Regions from separate parts of the Methylobacterium sp. Gmos1 genome, predicted to be linked through region 2. Evidence: riboswitches for the same ligand, from Rfam matches in the RefSeq annotation. Region 2 holds a riboswitch; each other region holds the start of a gene.

Evidence for each region. A riboswitch is a leader RNA that binds a small molecule or an ion and turns the genes downstream of it on or off. The one in region 2 is predicted to bind cobalamin.
Region 1: it holds a riboswitch for cobalamin, as region 2 does, so the genes downstream of both, ACS5PV_RS09415 (CbtB domain-containing protein) here and ACS5PV_RS28640 (TonB-dependent receptor) in region 2, are expected to answer to the same signal.
Region 3: it holds a riboswitch for cobalamin, as region 2 does, so the genes downstream of both, ACS5PV_RS13255 (TonB-dependent receptor) here and ACS5PV_RS28640 (TonB-dependent receptor) in region 2, are expected to answer to the same signal.

What each region holds. Positions count from the first base shown of each region.
Region 1 is NZ_JBSNCC010000004.1:62,446-69,096, forward strand. It holds gene ACS5PV_RS09385 (twin-arginine translocase TatA/TatE family subunit) at 152-487, shown strand; gene tatB (Sec-independent protein translocase protein TatB) at 734-1,279, shown strand; gene tatC (twin-arginine translocase subunit TatC) at 1,276-2,079, shown strand; gene ACS5PV_RS09400 (prephenate dehydrogenase/arogenate dehydrogenase family protein) at 2,193-2,966, opposite strand; gene cobO (cob(I)yrinic acid a,c-diamide adenosyltransferase) at 3,157-3,762, opposite strand; gene cobU (bifunctional adenosylcobinamide kinase/adenosylcobinamide-phosphate guanylyltransferase) at 3,759-4,271, opposite strand; cobalamin riboswitch at 4,379-4,579, shown strand; gene ACS5PV_RS09415 (CbtB domain-containing protein) at 4,610-4,786, shown strand; gene ACS5PV_RS09420 (CbtA family protein) at 4,874-5,632, shown strand; gene ACS5PV_RS09425 (DUF1636 family protein) at 5,629-6,021, shown strand; gene cobW (cobalamin biosynthesis protein CobW) at 6,018-6,651, shown strand, end outside.
Region 2 is NZ_JBSNCC010000024.1:26,741-33,391, forward strand. It holds gene ACS5PV_RS28630 (aldo/keto reductase) at 1-175, opposite strand, end outside; gene ACS5PV_RS28635 (ABC transporter substrate-binding protein) at 456-1,670, opposite strand; cobalamin riboswitch at 1,946-2,146, shown strand; gene ACS5PV_RS28640 (TonB-dependent receptor) at 2,403-4,553, shown strand; gene ACS5PV_RS28645 (PepSY domain-containing protein) at 4,553-6,004, shown strand; gene ACS5PV_RS28650 (putative bifunctional diguanylate cyclase/phosphodiesterase) at 6,633-6,651, shown strand, end outside.
Region 3 is NZ_JBSNCC010000005.1:283,748-290,398, forward strand. It holds gene trxA (thioredoxin) at 1-806, shown strand, start outside; gene ACS5PV_RS13245 (LON peptidase substrate-binding domain-containing protein) at 964-1,632, shown strand; gene ACS5PV_RS13250 (Trm112 family protein) at 1,682-1,885, shown strand; cobalamin riboswitch at 1,987-2,172, shown strand; gene ACS5PV_RS13255 (TonB-dependent receptor) at 2,287-4,344, shown strand; gene ACS5PV_RS13260 (GNAT family N-acetyltransferase) at 4,555-5,016, opposite strand; gene ACS5PV_RS13265 (hypothetical protein) at 5,066-5,314, opposite strand; gene ACS5PV_RS13270 (c-type cytochrome) at 5,669-6,651, shown strand, end outside.

The DNA.
Region 1 (6,651 bases), on a different contig from region 2:
AACGCTTGTTTTCGCCTCCCGCCGTCCTTACGTTCCGGCCGCACCGCAGGCGCTCGGGTCGCCGTTGGGCCTGCGGGATCAGAGGTTTGGGGCGTCCACGGCGCCCCGCGAGAGTGCCGCAGCGGCGTGAGACGCTGCGCAGGAGAGAACCATGGGCGGCGCGAGTATCTGGCACTGGATCGTCGTCGGCGTGATCATCATGCTGCTGTTCGGGCGCGGCAAGGTGTCCGACCTGATGGGCGATGTCGCCAAGGGCATCAAGGCCTTCAAGAAGGGCATGGCCGACGAGGATCAGGCCCCGACCACGACGGCGCAGGTGCCCCACGCGCAGGTCCCGCCGGTGCAGGTGGCCCCGCCGGTGGTGCACCCGACCCCGGTCCAGCCGGTTCACGTGCCGCCGGCTCCCGTCGCGCCGACGCATGTGCCGACCGCGCAGATGCCGCCGGTCGGAACCACCGAGCCGAACGTCGACCGCAAGGTCGGCTGAGCGGTCCCTCGAAGATCATCCCCGCGAGGAGCGCGTGGCATCCGGCCCGGCTCCGCGCCTCCGCGCTCCTTGCAGGGCATCCCGGCAGGCCATCCCGCCCCTCGTCGCCGGCCGCCGGCAACCGTGCGGGAACCTGCTGCGGGAACCTGCTGACGGTGACTGGCGCCGGCGCACCGGCGTGCTAGACAGCCCGCGCGAGGCGCCCGCACAACAGTCGCGCCGCGCGAGTAGCAGGGCCGTTTCGCCATGTTCGATATGAGTTGGGGCGAGGTGATGCTGATCGGCGGCGTCGCGCTCGTCGTCATCGGCCCCAAGGACCTGCCCAAGGCCCTGCGCACCGTCGGCCAGGTCACCGCCCGGCTCAAGCGCATGGCCGGCGAGTTCCAGAGCCAGTTCAGCGAGGCGATGCGCGAGGCGGAGCTCGACGAGGTCCGCCGCGAGGTCGAGGGCATCAACCGCAGCGTCTCGTCGGCGACCGCGACCGGCTTCAACCCGGTCCAGACCATCCGCAACGAGATCAAGGGCGCCGTCGACGGCGTGCCCAAGCCCGCGACGACGGCACTGCCGGGCACCGACCCTCTCCCGTCGGAATCCTTTGCGGCACTGCCGGAGCCCGCTCACCCGGTCGATCCCGCTGCACCGCCGGCCTACCCGCAGCCCGAGCCCGCGGCCGAGAAGCCGTCGGTCTCGGCGCTCGCCGCCGCGACCGCGCAGCTCAAGGCCGACGCGGCCCGCGCCGCGCCCGCCTCCTCCACCCCCCACGACACCGCCAGCACGGGCCCGACCGCATGATCACCGAGGCCGATGAAGCCGAGATCGAGGCCTCGCGCGCACCCCTGATCGAGCACCTGATCGAGCTGCGCTCGCGGCTGATCAAGTCGCTGCTCGCCTTCGGGGTGATGTTTTTCGTCTGCTTCTTCTTCGCGCAGCACATCTACAACATCCTCGTCCACCCCTATGTCAGCGTGGTGGGGGCCGAGAAGGCGCGGCTGATCGCGACCCATTTCCTCGAGCAGGTGTTCACTAACATCAAGCTCAGCGTGTTCGGCGCCGGCTTCCTGTCCTTCCCGGTCGTCGCCACCCAGCTCTACGCCTTCGTGGCGCCGGGCCTGTACCGCAACGAGCGCCGGGCCTTCCTGCCCTACCTCGTCGCCACGCCGATCTTCTTCCTGCTCGGCGCCCTCGTCGTCTACTTCCTGGCGATGCCGCTGCTGATCCGGTTCTCGGTCAGCCTGCAGCAGATCGGCCAGCCCGGCGAGGCCACGATCGAGCTCCTGCCGAAGGTGGACGAGTACCTCTCGCTCATCATGACGCTGATCTTCGCCTTCGGGATCGCGTTCCAGCTGCCGGTGATCCTGACCCTGCTGGGCCAGATCGGGCTGATCGACTCGAAGTTCCTGAAGGAGCGCCGCCGCTACGCGATCGTGCTGGTCTTCGTCGCCGCCGCGGTGCTGACCCCGCCGGACGTGATCAGCCAGCTCTCGCTCGCGATCCCGATGCTGCTCCTCTACGAGGCGTCGATCGTCTCGGTCCGGGCGATGGAGAAGCGCCGCGAGCGGGACCGGGCGGCGGAGGACGCGGCGGGGGAGTAGGGCTCTGCCCTCTCCTTTCCCCCGAGGATATCGTGCCACCACCCGGTCATCCCGGGACCGCGAAGCGGGATCCGGGATGACGCGGAGGGTTTCGTAAAACCCCGCGGCCAGTCTCAGCCCCCGGCGCCGGCCGGCTCGACCTCCTCCAGTTCCCCCTCCATCCGCGCCGCCAGCTCGAAGAACCGCCGCCGCACCTCGCCGGCGTAGGGGTTCTCGCGCTCGATCGCGTGGTAGACCTCCGGCGCGTCGTGCCGGACCATGCCGACGGCCTGCATCACCAGGTCGAAGCTGCGGGTGGTCATCCGGGTCGGCAGCGGCTCCATCGCCACCAGCACCTTGGCGATCAGGTGGGTCAGGCCCTGCACCGCCGCCGCCTCGCGGTCATGCGCCTCCGGCGTGGTCAGGATCACCGTGAGCCCGAGGGCCCGGCGCAGGAAGACGCCGACTTCCACGCCCCGGTCGCCGCGCACCGGGCAGACCGCGATCTTGAGCCCGCGCAGGCCGTCCCGCGCGCTCTGCGGCCCGAACAGCGGGTGGGTCGCGACGATGTCGACGCAAGGCGGCAGGCCGGCGCGCATGATCTCGGCCGGCCGCACCTTCACCGAGCCGACATCGAGGACGAGGGCGCCCGGCCGCAGGTGCGGGGCAACCTTTCGCACCACCTCGGCGAGGGTCGGGACGGGCGTCGCCAGGATCACCACCGGGCAGCCGGCGGCCTCGTCCAGGCCGCACGCGTCGACCCCTGCCGCCGCGAAGGCGGCAGCGGGCGCGAAGGGGTCGTGGACGCAAAGCGTGAAGAACGGGGCCAGATGCGCGGCGACGAGGCGCCCGAAGGCGCCAAAACCGATCAGGCCGAGGGCGGGGAGCGGGATGGGAGAGGACGGCACGGGAGACCTCGGAGCGGGGGCGAGGTCGGCGGGCCTGGATTTCCTCGGAAAGCCCCAACCGCCGACACGTCGCAGCGGTTGAGAGAGATGACGAGCACTCCGCCGCTAGGTGCGCGGCGAATAATACAGTCCGGTCGGGAGGGCGCTGGTCATGGCCGAGCCTGTAGCGCTGTCCTACCCGGGCGGTCAATCAGAACTCGATGCCCTCCTGCGCCTTCACCCCGGCGGCGAAGTGGTGCTTCACCTGCCCCATCTCGGTGACGAGGTCGGCTGCCGCGACCAGCTCCGGCTTGGCGTTGCGGCCCGTCACCACGACGTGCAGGTCCGGTCGGCGCCGGCTCAACGCCGCCACCACCTCGTGGAGCGGCAGGTAGTCGTAGCGCAGCGCGATGTTGAGCTCGTCGAGGATCAGGAGCCGGATCGCCGGATCGGCCATCAGCGCCTCGGTCCTCGCCCAGGCGGCGCGGGCCGCCGCCACGTCGCGGTCGCGGTCCTGGGTCTCCCAGGTGAAGCCCTCCCCCATCGTGTGCCACGCGACCTGGTCGCCGAACCGCTCCAGCGCGAAGCGCTCGCCGGTCTCCCAGGCGCCCTTGATGTACTGCACGACCCCGACCCGCCAGCCGCGGCCCAAGGCCCGCAGCATCAGCCCGAAGGCGGCGGTCGACTTGCCCTTGCCGGGGCCGGTATGGACGATGAGCAGGCCCTTCTCGATCGTCTTGCCCGCGACCTCGGCGTCCTGCACCGCCTTGCGCTTCTCCATCTTGGCGCGGTGGCGCGCCGCCTCGTCGTCGCTCATGGCGTGTCTCCCTTGAGGATCATCGGCAGGCCGGCCACCACCAGCACCACCCGGTCGGCGATGGCCGCGAGCCGCTGGTGCAGCCGCCCGGCCTCGTCGCGGAACCGGCGGGCGAGCGCGTTCTCCGGCACGATGCCGAATCCCACCTCGTTCGAGACCAGTACGAGCGGCCCGGCCGCCAACCGGCAGGCCTCCACCAGTGCGTCGATCTCGGCCTCGAGGTCGGCCTCGTCATCCAGCATCGCGTTCGTCAGCCACAGGGTCAGGCAATCGACCAGCACCGGCCGGCCCGTCGGCGCCCGGCCGATCGCCGCCGGCAGATCGCGCGGCGCGTCGACCGTCTCCCACGGCAAAGGCCGGCGGGCGCGGTGCTCGGCGATGCGCGCGCGCATCTCGCCGTCGAAGGCTTGCGCGGTCGCGACGTAGCGCCAGGGCCCCGGCAGGGCCTCGATCAGCGCTTCGGCGTAGCGGCTCTTGCCCGAGCGGGCGCCGCCCAGCACCAGGGTCAGGCGCGGGGCGGCGCGAATCGGATCCGGCACTCGGCCCTCCTGTGCGGAAATCTCGGCGCCGGAGGTGTCGCGGCAGGCGGCACCGATTGCAAGCGCGCAGGCGACCGGCTAGGGTCGCGCACGACGGTGCCTCGGCGACGAGGTGAAAAGGGAACGCGGGAGCCGGGTTTCGTCCGGTACGCCGCGGCTGCCCCCGCAACTGTGAGCGGTCGCACACGGTCCGCCATCGGCCACTGGAGCGATCCGGGAAGGCGGTGGGCCGGCAGGAAGCCGCGAGCCAGGAGACCTGCCGTCACCCCTTTCTCTCGACGCCGCCGGTGGGGCGGCAGGAGTTCGTCATGGTCGCGATCACCCGGTCCCTCTCCCCCGCGCTCGTCGGCGAGCGCCTGAGCGCCGTCCTCCTGGCCGCCACGCTCGGCATCGGGCTCCTGTTCGTCTCCGGCTTCGCACCCGTGGTCGCCCTGCACAACGCCGCGCACGACTGGCGCCACGCCCACAACTTCCCCTGCCACTGACCGGGGCCTGACCCTCGTCGAGCCGCGCGGCCTGCGCCCCGAGGGGCCGCGGGCCCGCGGCGCTTTGGTCGTGCAGGAAACGCTCCCATGACGAAACGTCTGCTCGCCGCGGCCCTGGTCGCCGGCTTTCTCGCCGCGTGCGTGACTTCGCTGCTGCAATTCGCCCTCACCTCGCCGCTGATCCTCGCGGCGGAGAAGTACGAGACGGCGGAGAGCCCCGCCCCCACCCGCGTCTCCGCCAACCCGCTGATCGTGCTGGCCCATGCCGGCCACGGCTCTGCCGGGCACGACCACGGCGGCGAGCCGCAATGGCAGCCGGCCCCCGGCCTGCCGCGCCTCGCCTTCACGGCGCTCGCCACCCTGGTGAGCGGCGTCGGCTACGCGCTGCTGCTCGGTGCCGTGCTGGTCGCGGCCGGCCGCGAGGTCACGCCCGCCGAGGCGCTGCGCTTCGCCATCGGCGGCTTCCTCGCCGCCAGCCTCGCGCCGGCGGTGGGGCTGCCGCCGGAACTGCCCGGCACCGCGGCCGCCGCCCTCGAGTCGCGCCAGCTCTGGTGGGTGGCGACCGCGCTCGCCACGGCCCTCGGCCTCTACCTGGTGGCGATCCGCCGCGGGCCGGCCGCGATCGCTGTCGGCCTCGCGCTCATCGTCACGCCGCACGCCTGGGGCGCTCCGCACGGGCCCGAGGAGATCTCGGCGATGCCTCCGGTCTACGCGGCGCAGTTCGCCGCCCGGTCGCTGGCGGTCGCCTTCGCGTTCTGGGCGGTGCTCGGCCTCGCCTTCGGCTGGGCCTGGGGTGCCGTCGCCGGGACGAGGGGCGCCGCGCGCCGCAGCGAGGTCGCCGCGTGAACGAGCCGATCCCCTCCGACATCTGCACCCTCTACGTCTGCACCACCTGCCGCGACGCCGCCGACCCGGCGGACGGTCCGCGCGCCGGCGCCCGCCTGCACGAGGCGCTGACGCGGGCGCTCGCGGCCCGGCCCGGCGCGGCCGTGCGGATCGAGCCGGTCGAATGCCTGTCGGTCTGCAAGCGGCCCTGCACGGTCGCTGTCGCGAGCCCCGGCCGCTGGACCTACGTCTACGGCGACCTCGACCCCACGATTTCCCCCGAGGTCATCCTCGACGGCGTCGGCCTCTATGCCGGGACCCCGGACGGTATCGTGCCCTGGCGCGAGCGTCCGCAGGAATTCCGCAAGGGCGTCGTCGCCCGCCTCCCTCCCGCGCCGGTTCACACATGACCATCCTCAACAAGATCCCCTGCACCATCGTCACGGGCTTCCTCGGCGCCGGCAAGACGACGCTGGTGCGCCACGCCGTCGAGCACAACGACGGCCGGCGGCTCGCGATCATCGTCAACGAGTTCGGCGATGTCGGCTTCGACGGGTCGCTGCTCGCCGAGTGCGGCATCCCGGGCTGCGACGCCGACGCGGTGGTGGAGCTGCCGAACGGCTGCATCTGCTGCACCGTCGCCGACGACTTCGTGCCGGCGCTCAATAAGCTCCTCGACCGGCCCGAGCCGCCGGAGCACATCCTGATCGAGACCTCCGGCCTCGCGTTGCCCAAGCCCCTGGTCCAGGCCTTCAACTGGCCGGCGATCCGCTCGCGGGTGACCGTCGACGGCGTGGTGGCGGTGGTCGACGGCCCTGCGGTAGCCTCGGGCGCCTTCGCGGACGATCCCGACGCGATGGCCGCGCAAGCCGCGGCCGATGCCAGCGTCGAGCACGAGAACCCGCTCGAGGAGGTGTTCGAGGACCAGCTCCTCTGCGCCGACCTCGTGGTGATGAACAAGTCCGACCTCCTCGACGAGGGCGAGCGGGCCCGCGTCCGTGCCGAGGTCGAGGCGCACCTGCCGCGCGCGGTCAAGCTCG
Region 2 (6,651 bases):
CGCGGCCGATCCCGGCCTCGTTGCCGTACATCGCCGCGGTGTCGATCAGGCGGTAGCCGGCCTCGAGCGCCGTCCCGACGACCGCCGGGGCCTCCTCGTCGGAGAGCCGCCACACCCCGAAGCCGAGCTGGGGGATGCGCTTCCCGTCGTTGAGGGTCAGGACGGCGTCGGACATCGGGGGCACTCTCGGCGGGGTCTGACAGGAGATCCGTGAACTGGGTCGGACTCCGCCGATGTCGAGGGCGGGCGTGTGTCTCGCACGAAACTCCCGGTCGCTCCGACCGCTCGCTCCGCCGACGTCAGCGCAGCGGGAGTTTCGTGAGGTGCACTTATACCAATGGCCCAAGATGCTGACGCATCGGGCCATCGATCCATCTCAAATTTGCGACACTAACCCAAAGGCTTAGCGAAAATTCGAGAACGGAACCAAAGGTCGTTTGCAACGACCGTTGGTATTACTTCACCAGCGGGCAGCCGCCGTCGGCCATCGGCCGGAACGCCTGGTCGCCCGGCACGGTGTCGAGGAGCTTGTAGTAGTCGTACGGGCCCTTGCTGTCGGCCGGCGCCTTGACCTCGTAGAGGAACAGGTCGTGCACCGCGCGCCCGTCCTGGCGCACCGTGACGGTGCCGAAGAGCGGATCGTTGATCGGCTTCTCGCGCATCGCCGCAACCACCTTCTCGCCCTCGATGGTGCCGGTGTCGCGCACCGCCCGCAGGTAGGCGAGGGTCGAGGAGTAGACGCCGGCGTGGTTCTCGGTCGGCATCCGGCCGTTCATGCGCTCGCCGAAGCGCTTGGCGAAGGCGCGGGTGCCGTCGGTGCGGTCCCAGTAGAAGGCGCTGGCGAGCTGGAGCCCCTGCGCCGCCTTGAGGCCGAGCGCGTGGGTGTCGGAGAGCTGCACGAACAGGGCGGCGAGCCGCATCTCGGGCATCACCCCGAACTCCGCCGCCTGCTTGACGGCGTTGATCATGTCGGCGCCGGTATCGGCGAGCGCCAGGACCTGCGCGCCCGAGCCCTGCGCCGAGAGCAGCGGCGAGGCGAAGTCGCCGGCATTGAGCGGGTGCTTGCTCGATCCCTTCACGCTGCCGCCGGCGGCCTTCAGCGCCACGGTGGCGTCGCGCTCGAGCGCGTGGCCGAGCGCGTAGTCGACGGTGACGAAGTACCAGGACTTGAGGCCCCGTCCCGCGATGGCCCGCGCCGTGGCCGAGCCTTGCGCCCAGGTATCCGAGACCCACTGCACGGTCGTCGGCGCGCAGGCCTTGCCGGTGAGGTCGGAGGTGAGCGCGCTCGACGCCAGCGCGACCCGGTGGCGCTCGCGCATCAGGTTCGAGACCGCGAGCGCGACGGCCGAGTTCGGCAGGTCGACGATGGTCGAGACGCCCTCCTGGTCGAGCCAGCGCCGGGCGGTGGCGAGCCCGATATCGGGCTTGTTCTGGTGATCGGCCGAGACGACCTCGACCTTCAGCTCGCCGGCCTCCTTGGCGAAATCCTCGACGGCGAGCTGCGCGGCGGTGACCGAGCCGGTGCCGGCCTGGTCGGCGAAGGGCCCGCTCATGTCGCTGAGCACGCCGATCTTGATCGGCGCCTTGGTATCCTGTGCGAGGGCGGGGGCACTCAAGGCCAGCGACAGGGCGAGGCCGGCGGCGCCGGCGGCCGTTGAGCGGAACGACATCGGGGGGACCTCCCAGGGAGCTTCTTGTCAGAGCTTATTCGCGGCCCGGGCGGGCCGGTTCGGGGTCCTGTATGTCAGGGGCGCGGGGCGGCGTCGATGCGGGATCGCGCGGCGTGGTTGAGAAAGCTGGTGTCTGGCGGCGGGGGGATCGTCGCCCGCCGTCGATCCAGGCGCACGAACCCCTCCCCCGGGGAGGGGGGAGGGTTCATCAGGTGCAAACCTTCGATCATGGCGACGTCATCGGCGTCCGACCATTGCTCCTTCGTATCCGAACGGCTAAGCTTGCACCTGACGGTTCCCCTCGGGGATCAAAAGGGAACGCGGTGAGGGCTTGCCCGAAGCCGCGGCTGCCCCCGCAACTGTAAGCGGCGAGCCTTCCATCATTCATGTCACTGGGGACCCCCAAAGGTCCCTGGGAAGACGATGGCAGGCGACGACCCGTGAGCCAGGAGACCTGCCGTCAGCCGTGGTCACACGCGAGCACGTCGGGCGGGGTGTCCTGATGGGTGTCGAGGCGAGGGCGAGAAGCCCCCGTCCCGCTGTCGTTCGCGGTGACGTGCCACAGCCCCGCGCCGTCCCGCCATGCCCGGTCCCGCCCTCCCCCGATCCGCCGACAGGCCGCGCACGACGCAGCCTGCGAGTCGTCCCGGATGGCCGATATGTAACTTTATAACGTTACATGTTTTACGGGACCGGCTACGAACGGCGCGGGAGCCCGCCCTGGACACCGCCATGCCCGCGCACCGCGCCCGACGCTCGACGACCTACGCCGCCGCCTTGACCTCGCTCCTGGCCGCTCCGCTCCTCACCGCCGCCCCCGGGGCCGCCGAGGAGATCGCCCTCGACCGCATCGAGGTCGCGGGCGGCCGCTCCCGGGAGGAGGCCGCCCCGGGCCTCAACCTCGCGACGCCGTCGCGCTCGGGCAGCCGCCTTGGCCTTACACCCCTCGAGACCCCGGCGAGCCTCGACATCATCGCCGGCGAGACCATCCGGGCCCGGGGCCAGAACACGCTCGAGGAGGCGGTGACCCAGAACGCCGTCGGCATCACCAGCGTCGCGCAGCCCGGCAACGGCAACCATTCCTTCGCCAGCCGGGGCTTCGTCGGGCCGAGCTCGGTGCAGCAGCTCTACGACGGCACCCGGCTCTATGTCGGGGTCGGCACCGTGACCTTCCCGTTCGACACCTGGTCGGCGGAGCGGATCGAGGTTCTGCGCGGCCCGGCCTCGGTGCTCTACGGCGAGGGCGCAATCGGCGGCATCATCAACGTGGTGCCGAAGAAGCCGACCTTCGTCCCCGTCGGCGAGGCGCGAGCGGTCGTCGGGTCCGACGGCGTCGCGCGCCTCGCCCTCGACACCGGCGGGCCGGTCGGCGAGGACCTGGCCTACCGGCTCAACCTCAGCGGCAACCGGGCCGACGGCTGGGTCAGGCCCGACGGCGATTTTCGCAATCTCGCCCTCTCGGCGGCGGTGACCTGGCGGGCGACGCCTGATCTGAGCGTCACCCTCTCGCACGACCTCGGATACAACGAGCCCACCCGCTACTGGGGCTCGCCGCTCGTCGGCACGCGGGTGCCCGAACGCTTGCGCTTCACCAACTACAATGTCCGGGATGCGCAGATCGCCTGGTTCGACAACTGGACGCAGCTGCGCACCGAGTGGAATCCGAGCCCCGACATCACTGTGCGCAACACCGCCTACCGCCTCTCGACCGAGCGGCACTGGCGCGACGTCGAGCAATACACCTACCAGCCGGCGACCGGCCTGATCGCGCGCAGCGACTACATCGAGATCCGCCACCACGAGGAGCAGATCGGCAACCGCCTCGACGCCACGTTCCGCGGCGGCCTCCTCGGCTTCAAGAGTTCGACGGTGATCGGCTTCGACGTCAACCATATCGGCTTCCGGCGCGACAGCAACGCGCCGTTCGGGGGCGAAACGTTCGTCGATCCGTTCGACTTCGAGCAAGGACGCTTCATCAACCTCGCGGGCACCCGCACCGACATCGTCTCGCGCACTCGCCAGGCCTCGGTCTTCGCCGAGAACCGGCTGGAGCTGACGCCGCAACTCGCCCTGGTGACGGGGGTGCGCTACGACGTGCCCCGGGTCGCGGTGAACCGGCCGCTCGCGGCAACCGGCTTCGAGAAGACCTTCGATTCCGTCAGCTACCGCGTCGCCGCGGTCTACACCCCGACGCCCGACCTCGCCCTCTACACGCAATACGCCACCGCCGCCGATCCGCTGGGCAGCCTGATCACCACCAGCGTGGCGCAGGCGCAGTTCCAGCTCGCCACCGGCGAACAAATCGAGGCCGGCGCCAAGGGCCTGTTCGACGGGGGACGCGGCGAGTGGACCTTCGCGGCCTACCACATCCGCAAGGACGACCTGCTGACCCCGATCCCCGACCGGCCGACCGAGGTCGCGGCGGTCGGCAGCCAGTCCTCCCGCGGGATCGAGGTCGCGTTCGCCTACCAGCTGTCGGAGCGGTGGCGCGTCGAGGCCAACACCGCCCTGCTGCGGGCCCGCTACGACAGCTTCTCGCAGAACACCGATGCGGGGCTGGTGTCGTTCTCCGGCAAAGTGCCGGTCGACGTACCGCAGCGGGTCAGCAATGTCTGGCTCTCCTACGCCTTCGCGCCGGGCTGGGTGGCGCGGCTCGGGATCAACGACGTCGGGCCGGTGTTCAGCGACTTCGCCAACACGGTCAGGCGGCCGGCCTACACCCTCGTGAACGCCACCCTGGACTGGCAGGTGACGCCGAATTCCCGCCTGTCGCTGCGCGGCTACAACCTCACCGACCAGCTCTACGCGGTCTCGGGCAACAGCAATTCCTGGCTGCTCGGCCGGCCGCGCTCGGTCGAGCTCGCCTACCACGTCACGTTCTGATGCGGCGCTTGCTGATGCGGGACTTGCTGATGCGGGACTTGCGCAAACGCCTGAAGCGGTGGCTGCATCTCGGCCACCGCTGGCTCGGCATCGCGACCGGGCTCCTCGTCGTCGCCTGGTTCGCCTCCGGGCTGGTGATGCTCGCCGTCGGCTTCCCCACCCTCACGCATGCCGAGCGGGTCGCGGCGCTGTCGCCGCTGCGCCTCGACGCCGTGCGGCTGAGCCCGCAGGAGGCGCTGGAGCGTTCGGGCAGCACGCGCTTCCCCGAGACCCTGACCCTGGCGATGCGGGGGCCCGAGCCCGCCTACTGGATCACGCGGGGAGACGGCGAACGCCGGGCGCTCTCGGCGGCGACCGGCGAAGCGTTCCCGCCCCTGACGGCGGAGGACGCGGCGGCGCTCGCCGCGACCCATCCCCTGGCCCGCACCGTCACCGATCTCGGCCCCGTCACCCGCGACCAGTGGACCGTGACGGCGCGCTACGATCCCCTGCGGCCGTTCCGGCGCGTGGCGCTCGGCGACCCGGCCGGGACCGAGCTCTACCTGTCGGTCGCCACGGGCGAGCTCGCCCTCGACACCACCCGGACCGAGCGGGTGTGGAACTGGGTGGGCGCGATCGTCCACTGGATCTACCTCACGCCGCTGCGCGCCCGGGCGGGCCTATGGCAGGACGTGGTGCTGTGGATCTCCGGCCTCGCGCTCGCGGGGGCCGCGAGCGGCTACGTCCTCGGCTTCGTCCGGCTGATGCGCGGGCGGCTCACGCCCTATCGGGGCTTTGCCGCCTGGCACCACCTCGCCGGGGTGGCGGGCGGTCTCGTCGTCGTCACCTTCCTCCTCAGCGGCTGGCTGTCGATGAACCCGCGCGGCTGGTTCGGACCGCGGGCGCCCGACGCCGCCATGCGGGCGGCCTATGCCGGACAGGCGGCGCCGGTCTTTCCCGTCCGCCTCGACGACCTCGCTCGGGCGCCCGCCGGCACCGTCGCGCTCGATCTCGCCTGGATCGGCGGGCAGGCCGTCGTCGTCGCCACCGCTCCCGGCGGCTCGGGCCCGTGCTGCGGCACCGCTCTGACGCCCGACGCGATCGCGGCGGCCGCGGGCGCGATGCTGCCGGGAGCGCGGCTTCGCGCGGTGACCCGCCTCGCGGCGCCGGACGCCTACTGGTACGACCGCCACGGCACCCCGACCCTGCCCACCTTGCGGCTCGCCTTCGACGACCCGGCGGCGACGTGGTTCCACGTCGATCCCGCGACCGGGGCGATCCTCGGGCGGACCGACCGCAGCGGGCGGGCGAATCGCTGGCTGTTCGACGCCCTCCACACCCTCGATGCCGGCCCGCTGGCACAGAGCCCGGCGGCACGGCTGGCGGCGATCGTCGCCGCGAGCGCCCTCGGCCTGGTGATCGCGGCCTCGGGCGTCGTCCTCGGCTGGCGCCGCCTGCGACGCCGAGCCTGAAAACCCACAGCTTTCTTCGCCGGCCTCCGCCCGGGCCGAGCACGAGAACCGTCGATCCGCCCAATGTCGGACGCAACGCGCTGGATTTCGGGCTGGTCCTCGGATCACTCACCGTGTCCATCCCGGCGCAAGAATTCTCGAATACGCTGCTTCATCCCACCTCTGCGGCCGCGAAGACGCAGGCAGGACGCGGAAGGCCGAGGCGGCGGATCGGATCACGGCCGAAGCGGGCCCGGTGATTGAATCGAGCACGATCGACTGCCTCGATCACCCGACACGTAGATGTGGGGCCTCGCACGGGCGCGGGATCGACCTGCGCCGCCGATGAGGCAACTGGAGTTGTCGCTACCATCGGTTGCATCACCCGGCATCGACTTGCCTTGGCCTTGAACGCCAGGTGGTTTGTCGTGCGAGGGCATACTGGCAAGGCCTTACAGCGCGATCTCGACCAGGCTATACAAGCAACAAACCGCCCGACCTTCAAAGAAAATCACCAGTCGATCTGCTGTGTCTTCAAGCTATGCCACTGTGTTCGCACGCAAAATCGTCGGAATGGTGCATCTTGATTCAGATACCGATAACTTTCGCCCTGCATAGTGCCGGCTCCGATGACGCTGGATGAGCCGGGATGACCCTGCATCTCAAGC
Region 3 (6,651 bases), on a different contig from region 2:
AGCAGCCGGTGCTGGTCGATTTCTGGGCGCCGTGGTGCGGGCCGTGCAAGCAGCTCACGCCGATCATCGAGAAGGCCGTCAAGGACGCCGGCGGCAAGGTGAAGCTCGTCAAGATGAACATCGACGAGCATCCCCAGATCGCCGGCCAGCTCGGCATCCAGTCGATCCCGGCGGTGATCGCGTTCCAGCGCGGCCAGCCGGTCGACGGCTTCATGGGGGCGCTTCCCGAGGGCCAGGTGAAGGCCTTCATCGAGCGCCTGGTCGGCCCCCTCGGGCCGACCGCCGTCGAGGACCTGATGGCGGAGGCGCAAGCCGCCGCCGAGGCCGGTGATTCGGATGCCGCCGCCGAGATCTATGCCGCGGTGCTCGGCCAGGAGCCGGGGCATGCCGGCGCCATCGCGGCGCTCGCCCGCCTGCTCCTCGACCGCGACGACGTCGAGGGCGCCCGCCGCTTCCTCGAATCGGCGCCGCCCGAGGCCGCCAAGGACCCGGCCATCGCCGCCGTGAAGGCGGCGATCGATCTCGCCGAGCAGGCGGCCTCGCTCGGCGACCTCGCCGGCTTCCAGCGCCGGATCGAGGCGGACCCGGCCGATTACCAGGCCCGGTTCGACCTCGCGCTCGGCCTCAACGCCAAGGGCCAACAGCAGGAGGCGGTCGACCAGCTGATCGAGATCGTCCGCCGCGACCGGACCTGGAACGACGACGGCGCCCGCAAGCAGCTGCTCCAGCTGTTCGAGGCCTGGGGCCCGATGGACCCGATGACCATCCGCGGCCGGCGCAAGCTGTCGACCCTGATGTTCTCGTGAGGAGGGCCGGGGTGCATCCACAAGTGCATCCCGGGCGCGGCATTACGCCGGACAGGTATCCACGCCGGCCGGCCGCGCCCTAGATCGCTGCTGGTGATCCCGGGCCCGAGACGAGGAAGCCCGGGACCCCCTTACGATCCGCGCGGGAGCGACGCCGATGAGCATGAACGTCGCCTACAAGGGGCCGGGCGACTGCCCGGCCGAGATCCCGGTCTTTCCGCTTCCCGGCGCGTTGCTGCTGCCGCGGGGCCAGATGCCGCTCAACATCTTCGAGCCGCGCTACCTCGCGATGATCGACGAGGCCCTGCGCACCGACCGGGTGATCGGCATGATCCAGCCGGATTCCGACTCCGGCGAGACCCCGCTGTCGCCCAAGCTGTTCAAGGTCGGCTGCGCCGGCCGGGTCACCCAGTTCGCCGAGACCGGCGACGGCCGCTACCTGATCTCGCTCACCGGCATCGCCCGCTTCCGGATCGAGGAGGAGCTGTCGACCACCACCGGCTACCGGCGCTGCAAGGTCACCTTCGCGCCGTTCGAGAGCGACTTCCACGCCCGCGCCGGCGAGGAGGCGGTGGACCGCGCCGGCGTGCTGAAGGCTCTTCGCGATTTCGTCGAGGCCAACGACCTCAAGGTCGACTGGGCCGGGATCGAGGAGGCGCCGAACGAGGCCCTGGTGAACGCGCTGTGCATGATGAGCCCGTTCGGCCCGCGCGAGAAGCAGGCGATGCTGGAGGCGCCCGACCTCAAGACCCGGGCCGAGGTGCTGATCGCCGTGACCGAGATGGAACTGGTGCGGGCCTCCGGCGCCGAGCCGACGCTGCAATAGGCGGCGGCTTGGGCTAGAGAAACGCCGAAACCACTCGGAAGGACCACCCGTGAGCGAATCCCCGACCTCCTTCGAGGCCACCCGCATCGACCCGAAGCTGCTCGAGCTCTTGGTCTGCCCCCTGACCAAGGAGCGGCTCGACTACGATTCGGCGCGCCAGGAGCTGATCAGCCGCTCGGCCAAGCTCGCCTACCCGATCCGCGACGGCATCCCGATCATGCTGCCGGAAGAGGCGCGGCCGCTGGCGGATTGAGCGCGCCGCGCGGGACACGACCCGCGCGGTTTCCCGTCGACAACCGGCAACACGCCCGACAAATCGGCGTGCGCCGCGTTGGCGCCCGCCGATTTCGAGCCTACACCTCGACGGGACGGTTCCCCCCGGGGATCAAAAGGGAACGCGGTGCGAGATGCCGCGGCTGCCCCCGCAACTGTGAGCGGCGAGTCCTCCATCACCGACGTCACTGGGTGCGATGAGCCCGGGAAGACGATGGAGGGCCGAGACCCGCAAGCCAGGAGACCTGCCGTCAGCCGTGGTCACATGTGGGCCGCGCCGGCCGGGGTGTGCCGGTGCCTCCACGGTGACGTGCCACAGCCCCTGAAGGCTCGCCCGTGCCCGCCTCCCGTCTCCCGTTCCTCGCGGCACTCGCCGCCTGCCTGCCCGTCCCCGCCCTGGCGCAGGGTGACATCCCCCTCGACACGATCGACGTGACCGCTCCGGCGCCCGCAGCACCGACGGCGGCCAGCGCCGGCTATCCCGGCGGCGTCACCGGCATCGGCGGGGCCTTGCGTCCGGTCGAGGCGGCGAGCGCCGGGATCATCGGCGGGGCGGTGATCAACAGCCTGCCCGTCACCCGCCCGGGCGAGGTGCTCGAATCGGTGCCGGGCCTGATCGTCACCCAGCATTCCGGCGAGGGTAAAGCCAACCAGTTCTTCCTGCGCGGCTTCAACCTCGACCACGGCACCGACATCGCCATCCACGTCGACGGCATGCCGGTGAACATGCGCACCCACGCCCACGGCCAGGGCTACGCCGACCTCAACTTCCTGATCCCCGAGCTCGTCGGCGCGGTCGAGTTCCACAAGGGCCCGTACTTCGTCCGCGACGGCGACTTCGCCTCCGCCGGCTCGGTGCGGATCGACTATCTCGACAAGCTCGACCGCAACATCGCGCTCACCACGCTGGGCAGCTTCGGCTTCAGGCGCGGGCTCTCGGCGGCCTCGGTGCCGCTCGGCGCCGGCAACCTCCTGGTGGCGGGCGAGGCGCAAGCCTATGACGGGCCGTGGGTCGTGCCCGACGCCCTGCGCAAGCTCAACGGCGTCGCCCGCTACAGCCAGGGCACCGCCACGGACGGTTTTTCCGTCACCGGCATGGCCTACTGGGCGAAATGGAACGCCACCAACCAGATCCCCGAGCGGGCGGTGGCGGAGGGCATCATCGGCCGCTACGGCACGCTCGATCCGACCGATGGCGGCGATACCGGGCGCTTCTCGCTCTCCGGACGCTGGAGCCAGTCGGATGCCGGCGGCATCACCCGGGCCTCGGCCTACGTGATCCGCTACCAGATGAACCTCTGGAACAACTTCACCTACTTCCTCAACGATCCCGTCAACGGCGACCAGTTCCGCCAGCGCGACGCCCGCGTGCTCGGCGGCGGCGAGATCTCGAGGGTCTTCCAGGGCGACCTGTTCGGGTTGCCGATGGAGAACGAGATCGGCGTGCAGACCCGCACCGACGACATCCGGGTCGGCCTGTTCAACACCACCGCCCGGCAATACCGCTCGACCGTCCTCGACGACCGGGTGCTGGAGGCGAGCGCCGCCTTCTACTACGAGAACCGCGTGCGCTGGACCGACTGGCTGCGCACCAGCGTCGGCTTCCGGGCCGACGGCTACTATGCCGACGTCCGCTCCGACACGCCCGCGAATTCGGGCCGCGCCCGCGACGGCATCGTCAACCCGAAGCTCGGCGCAGTGTTCGGGCCGTGGGCGGATACCGAGATCTACCTGAATTACGGCGGCGGCTTCCACTCGAACGACGCCCGCGGCGTCACCGCGACGGTCGATCCGGTGAGCCCGCTGTTCAACATCGCCCGCTCGCCGTTCCTGGTGCCCTCGACCGGCTACGAGGTCGGGATCCGCAACCGCTCGATCGCCGGCCTGGAGACGAGCCTCGCCCTGTTCCGGCTCGACTTCGCCTCCGAGAACCTGTTCCAGGGCGATACCGGCACCACCGAGCCGAGCCGGCCGACCCGCCGCTTCGGCATCGAGTGGAGCAACCACTACGCGCTCACCCCCTGGCTGCGGCTGGAGGGCGACCTGACGCTCACCAATGCGCGCTTTGCCGACCGCGACCCGATCGGCCAGCGCGTGCCCGAGGCCCCGACCGCCATCGCCTCGGCGGGCTTCACCTTCGGCGAGGGCCAGGGCTGGTTCGGGACCTTGCGCTTCCGCTACTTCGGCCCGCGGCCGCTGATCGAGGACAACTCGGTGCGCTCGAAGCCGACCGCCCTGCTCAACGGCCGGATCGGCTACGCCTTCGACAACGGCATGAGCCTCGCCCTCGACGTGCTCAACCTGACGAACGCCCGGGCCGACCAGATCACCTACTACTACGAGTCGCGCCTGCCCGGAGAGGCGGCAGGCGTCGCCGACCGGCACTTCCACCCGGTCGAGCCGACGGCGGTCAGGCTGACGCTGGCGGGGCGGTTCTGAGAACTGTTTGGCCCCTGCCGACGAACTAGCGCCCAACCGGGCTTCGCCGTGAGATCGCGGACAGGAACGATATCGTTTTCAACGGATCTGTTCGAGTAAAGATGAAGCGCACCTCCCCTCTCCCGTTTGGGAGAGGGGATCCCGTGCCTCACCGAATTCAATCAACTCAAAGTAAAAAAATTTTATCCATCAATTTTTTTAGATACGACCCTACACATCCCGCCGCATCAGCGCGTACATCTTCTCCCGATACGGAAACGTCTCGACGTTGCGCCAGCCGATCCGGGCATACAGCCCCTCCGCGCTGCGGGTGTAGAGCCACAGGGTCGGGATCCCGCGGGACATCGCCTCCGCCTCCACCGCCGCGACGAGCCGCACCGCGTGGCCGCGGCCCCGGGCGTGGGGCGCCACGAAGACGCCGGCGAGCCAGGGCGTCAGGTCGGGCCGCGTCTCGAGGTCGTGGGCGGCGAGGCTCGCCATGCCGACGGGCTCGTCGTCGGCCAGGAGCACGAAGGTGCGGGGCATCGAAGGGGCCGCGGCGCCCACGGCCTCGGCCGCCGTCACCTCGGCGAGGCTGCGGCCCTGGCCTCGCGCGAATGCCTCCCAGCGCCAGCGCGCGGTGACGGGAACGAGGTCGGACCCTTCGGTGACGGTGACGATCGCGTGCGGCATCGGACGCTCCCCGGAACGGGCCGTCACTCGCCCGGCCGGACCGCGCTCGTCAATGCCAGCCCTGGCCGAAGCGGCCGGTCGAGTGCAACAGCGTGTGCCCGCATTCGAGGCAGAGGTAGCGGGTCTCGACGCCGCCGCCGAACGCCTCGACCACCGGGGTCGAGGCCACCACCATCAGGCGGGCGTGGGGGCGCTCCTGCCAGTGGGCGCGCATCTGGCCGCAGCAGGCCCGGCAGGCCGCGTCGTCGGCGCTCATCGGCGGGGGCCCGAGGCGGGCCTGGAAACTCTGCTGGGCCATGCGGCGTCGGTCTCGTGCGGGTGAGCCGCATCCGAAACGATCCCGGGACGGGTCGCCCGTCGGCCCCGCGGGATCAGCAAGAACGGGACCGGCGCGAAGGAGTGGGACGAGCGGGCGGATCACCGTCCGATCGGGATCGAACCATGCGGCAGCGCCGCCGCTCGACGTAAAACAGCCAAGCCCGACCGGCGTCGCGTCGCGGGTCTGACGATACCACTGTTTCGCGGGATTGCGGCAAGACTATGCGGCAGGACCGGGCGGCTTTGCGCGCGCGGCCGGCGGGAACCGTGGCCGCGGGCGTCGGTTGTCCCGCCGCCGGAGGAGCGGACCTTCGAGGCGTGGGGAGGTCGGTTCGTGGGGCGTCGCCGGATCGCCGCCTGGCTCGGAGGAGCGGTTCTCCTCGCCGCCGCAGGGTTCGCGGCCGCGGCCTGGCGCCCCGCCCTCGCGCCCGGCGGCCCGGTTCCGGCCGAGACCGCGCCGGAGCAGGTGCGCAAGGGCGCGGTCCTCGCCTCGCTCGGCTACTGCGCCTCCTGCCACACGGCCGAGGGCGGACGGCCCTATGCCGGCGGGCGCGGCATCGGCACGCCGTTCGGCACCATCTACGCCACCAACATCACGCCGGACCCGGAGACGGGCATCGGCCGCTACTCGCTCGCCGCCTTCACCCGGGCGATGCGCGAAGGCGTCGACCGGGAGGGGCGCCACCTCTACCCGGCCTTCCCCTACACCCACTATGCCGGCCTGACCGACCCCGACATCGCCGCCCTCTACGCCTTCGCGATGACCCGCGAGCCGGTGCGGCGGGAGGCGACGGCGAACGCCCTGCCCTTCCCGCTGTCCTGGCGCCCGCTCCTCGCCGGCTGGAAGCTGCTGTTCGCGCAGGCGCCGAAGATCCCGGCAAACCCGCAGCGCGACGCGGCGTGGCATCGCGGCGCCTACCTCGCCGAGACCCTGAGCCATTGCGGCGCCTGCCACAGCCCGCGCAACCTGCTCGGCGCCGAGGTGCGAACCAAGGCCTATGCGGGGGGCGAGGCCGACGGCTGGTGGGTGCCGCCCCTCGACCGCTCCTCGCCCTCGCCGCTCGCCTGGGACGCCGACAGCCTCGCCCGCTACCTCGCCGAATGGGACCCGCAGCATGGCGGGCCTGCGGGGCCGATGCGCCCGGTGGTCGACGCCCACAGGACCGTTCCGGAGGGCGAGATCCGGGCGCTCGGGTCTTACGTCGCGACGCTCTACGGCCCCGGTCCCGCCGGCAGCCGCACCGGCCCGGTCGACCGCGAGGTCGCGGGCGACGACCCGGCGCTCGCCCGGGGTGCCGCGACCTATGCGGGCGCCTG